2 regions of the Bradyrhizobium sp. 87 genome follow, and region 2 is predicted to be linked to the other one. Evidence: riboswitches for the same ligand, from Rfam matches in the RefSeq annotation. Region 2 holds a riboswitch; the other holds the start of a gene.
The links. A riboswitch is a leader RNA that binds a small molecule or an ion and turns the genes downstream of it on or off. The one in region 2 is predicted to bind S-adenosylmethionine.
Positions count from the first base shown of each region.

Region 1: another riboswitch for S-adenosylmethionine. It lies ahead of IVB50_RS33525 (homoserine O-acetyltransferase); the one in region 2 lies ahead of IVB50_RS12980 (O-succinylhomoserine sulfhydrylase).

Region 1 is NZ_JADPIQ010000128.1:435,924-438,108, forward strand. Features, by position in the region: gene IVB50_RS33520 (chorismate mutase) at 1-823, opposite strand, end outside; SAM riboswitch at 1,028-1,107, shown strand; gene IVB50_RS33525 (homoserine O-acetyltransferase) at 1,198-2,185, shown strand, end outside.
Region 2 is NZ_JADPIQ010000048.1:734,935-737,119, reverse strand. Features, by position in the region: gene IVB50_RS12985 (2'-deoxycytidine 5'-triphosphate deaminase) at 1-527, opposite strand, end outside; SAM riboswitch at 638-717, shown strand; gene IVB50_RS12980 (O-succinylhomoserine sulfhydrylase) at 788-1,984, shown strand; gene IVB50_RS12975 (SGNH/GDSL hydrolase family protein) at 2,039-2,185, opposite strand, start outside.

The DNA.
Region 1 (2,185 bases), on a different contig from region 2:
CCGTATAGCGCGTTGCGTGGCTGCCGACGAGGGCCGTGGAGCGCACCGAGGCCCCCGCTTCGATCAGGGCAGCCTTGATCTTGTCGATGCTGCTTGTCGCGGTGACCGAGACCAGCAGCGCGGCGCCGTCGAAGGCGGTGTCGGGCACCGCCACGATCTCGGCGAGCGGCGACAGGGCGCGCGCGACCTCCGCATTCCACCCAGAGACGCGTACGCTGAAGGTCTCGACCTCCGTCACCAGCGCGCTGTCGGCGACGCGCGAGACCGCGAACACGGGCAACGCCGCCGGATGGTCGGCGCGCTCGACGAAGGGCAGCCGCGCGATGATCTTTGGCGCGCCAGCTTCTTCCAGCGACAGCCACCACGGCGTGCGGCTCGAGGTCGCCGAGACCAGCGCCAGATCGCCCTTGGACTTCGCGACGGCCTCGACCGCCGCCTGCGCGCTGAAATGCGCGACGTAAGGCACGGTGAAGCCGAAATGGAATCGCGCGGAATCGCGCATGGCCGGCTCGCTCGCCGAGATGTCGGCGTGGACCGAGAACGGGGCCTGGACATAGGTGAAGGTCGCGATGATGACGCGCCAGATGCTCTCGACCGTGTCGAGCGGCAGGATGCCGCGATGACGCTGCACGAGGTCGCGCATCATGGAGGCCTCGCGTGCCGGGCGGAACGCCGAGCCGACCTCCTGGGTCTGCTTCACCTGGATCAGGCGGTCGATGATGTCGCCGCGTTGCATCAGCAGGCGATGCATGCCTTCGTCGATCGCGTCGATCTCCTTACGCAATTCCTGGAGTGATGGTGGCGCGGGCGGACGTTGGGACATGTCTGACAGGTGCTGCTGAGAGGCTTTCCAATGCGGATCAGTCGAGCCGTCACCGCTGTGATGGATATCCTGATTAGGCAGTCGGGGCTGCGAAAGCAAAGAGAAATGCAAAGAGAAATCGGGCCCTTTCCGCCCGTGGCGCGACAGGCGAATTTGGCTGATCCGGGCCGTGACTTGACGAAAACCGTCCAAGACGGTAGTTTTTACCCGTTCCGTGGTCATTTGAGCCGGCCGGCTTGCAGCCACGTTAAAAAACTCGCTAAACAGGCCGGGGACGCTTTCGATCCCGGCCGAACCTATCGTTCAGGCCGGGTTTTTCATGGCCTGATGTCAATGCGGTCACTTCTACGATCGCAAACGAGGTCGATGGTCAGATGGTTGGCGTCCAGTCCATTCCGAGTCCCGCGATCACCGCCGACGAGCGGTCGCACGAGGTGGATCATCCGAGTTCGCACGTCGCGCAGTTCGGCTCGGAGCAGCCGCTGCGGCTCGACTGCGGGGTCGATCTCAGCCCGTTCCAGATCGCCTACCAGACCTACGGCGAGCTGAATGCCGATCGCTCCAACGCGATCCTGATCTGCCATGCGCTGACCGGCGACCAGCACGTCGCCAACGTGCACCCTGTCACCGGCAAGCCCGGCTGGTGGGAGACCTTGGTCGGCCCCGGCCGGCCGCTCGATCCCAACGAATATTTTATCATCTGCTCCAACGTGATCGGCGGCTGCATGGGCTCGACCGGCCCGGCCTCGATCAATCCCGCGACCGGCAAGGTTTGGGGGCTCGATTTCCCCGTCATCACCATCCCCGACATGGTGCGCGCGCAGGCGATGCTGATCGACCGGCTCGGCATCGACACGCTGTTCGCGGTCGTCGGCGGCTCGATGGGCGGCATGCAAGTGCTGCAATGGACTGCGGCGTATCCGAGTCGCGTGTTCTCCTCGCTGGCGATTGCCTGCTCGACACGACACTCGGCGCAGAACATCGCGTTCCACGAGCTTGGCCGTCAGGCGGTGATGGCCGACCCCGACTGGCACCATGGCGGCTATGCCGATCGAGGTATCCATCCGCATCGTGGCCTCGCTGTCGCCCGGATGGCGGCGCACATCACCTATCTCTCCGACGCCGCGCTGCATCGAAAATTCGGGCGGCGCATGCAGGACCGCGAGCTGCCGACTTTCTCTTTCGACGCCGACTTCCAGGTTGAGTCCTATCTGCGCTACCAGGGCTCGTCCTTCGTCGAGCGCTTCGACGCCAACTCCTATCTCTATCTGACCCGCGCGATGGACTATTTCGACATCGCCGCCGACCACGGCGGTGTGCTGGCGAAGGCGTTCGCGGGAATCCAGACCCGCTTCTGCGTGG
Region 2 (2,185 bases):
TTGAGGATGGCATCGCCGGTGCGGAAGCGCACCTGGCTCAGGCGCGAGCCCTCGCTGACCAGCACCGGAAACGTCTTCGGGCTGATCTCGGCATAGAGCGGGCCGTGATAGCCGGCACCGATCATGTCGAAGCGGCGGGTGCCGTCGGCGATCACGCGGGTGAAGACGTCGAGCCGGCCGGTCGAGCTCTTCGGGTTGGCGGCCGCGACGATTTCCGGCGGCAGCGCGAGGCTTTCAAGCAGCGGCACGATGTAGACGCAGTTGGTCTCCAGCACCGCGCCGTCGGCGAGGCTGAACTCGTGCAGCTTCAACTCGTCGATGCGCTCGGCGACCGTGGCGCCGGGACCGGGCAGGAAGCTGGCGCGAACGCGATAGGCGATATCGCCAAGACGCAAATCGAGGCTCGCCGGCTGGATCTGGCTTTCGACGAAGTCGTAAGCGGGCAGGATGAGACCGCCCTCCGCCATCGCCGCGATCATGCGGTCGGGCAGGATACCATTGGCGTCGGCGGCGACCGTGAACGTCAACCCGGGGTCCTCATCAGGGATCAAACACATCCCGACATGCGGGAAATATGAGCGTTTTACGGCTATCCGATGGACGTCTTGACGGAAAGGGCATTGCGGAATATGAGCATGACTTATCCCGTGGTGATTTGAGCCGGCCGGCTTGCAGCCACGTTAAATAAGTCGCTAAACAGGCCGGGGACCTCTGTGATCCCGGCCCGTGGAGATATTCCAGGCCGGTTTTTTTGTGACCATTCTCGATGGTCACTTCAGGAGGTCCTATGTCGAAGTCCCCGGCGCCAACCGCCCACTACCGTCCCGAAACTCGCCTGGTTCATTCCGGCACCTTACGCTCGCAATATGGCGAGACGTCGGAGTCGCTGTTCCTGACCCAGGGCTACGTCTACAACAGCGCTGAGGAGTGCGAGGCGCGGTTCAAGGGCGAGGACCCCGGCTTCATCTATTCACGCTACTCCAATCCGACCATCTCGATGTTCGAGCGCCGCATGATCGAGCTCGAAGGCGCCGAAGCGGCACGTTCGGCCGCGACCGGCATGGCCGCGGTGACGACCGCGATCCTGGCGCCGCTCAAGGCCGGCGATCACGTCGTGGCCTCGCGCGCGCTGTTCGGCTCGTGTCTCTACGTCGTGCAGGATTTACTGCCGCGCTACGGCATCGAGACCACGCTGGTCGACGGCCTCGATCTCGACCAGTGGCAGCGCGCCATGAAGCCGAACACCAAGACGTTCTTCCTGGAGAGCCCGACCAATCCGACGCTCGACGTGCTCGACATTCCCGGCATTGCCGAGATCGCGCATAGTGGCGGCGCGCGGCTCGTCGTCGACAACGTGTTCGCCACCCCGATCTGGCAGAGCCCGCTCGCGCTCGGCGCCGACGTCGTGGTCTATTCCGCGACCAAGCACATCGACGGCCAGGGCCGCTGTCTCGGCGGCATCATCCTGTCCTCGGAAGCGTTCATCGCCGAGCACATCCACAATTTCATGCGCCAGACCGGCCCGTCGATCTCGCCGTTCAACGCCTGGGTCCTGCTCAAGGGGCTGGAGACGCTCGCCGTGCGCGTGCGCGCGCAGACCGAGACGGCGGCGCGCATCGCGGACGTGCTGGCGAGCCATCCGAAGATTTCGCGGCTGGTGTTTCCCGGCCGCGCCGATCATCCGCAGGCTGCATTGGTGAAGAAGCAGATGCGCGGCGGCTCGACGCTGGTCGGCCTCGAGGTCAAGGGCGGCAAGCAGGCGGCGTTCCGCGTGCTCAACGAGCTCAAGCTCGCCAAGATCTCGAACAATCTCGGCGACGCCAAGAGCCTCGTCACCCATCCCGCGACCACGACGCATCAGCGTTTGAAGCCGGAGGACCGCGCCGCGCTCGGCATCAGCGAAGGATTCATCCGCTTCTCGGCAGGCCTCGAGCACGCGGACGATCTGATCGAGGATCTGACCGCGGCGCTGGAGAAGGCGTGAGTTATTGTCGTCCCGGCCTAGTGCGCAATTGCGCATGGGGGCCGGGACGACAAGTCACATTGGCCGGTACGTCCGCACGTCCGCGGGCACGTTCACGCCGAGCTTGATCTGGCCGACGGAGCGAATGATGTCGTCGCCGAGGAGCTGGGCGAAGCAGGCATAGCCCCAATCGTTCATGTGCAGTCCGTCGGCGATCACGAA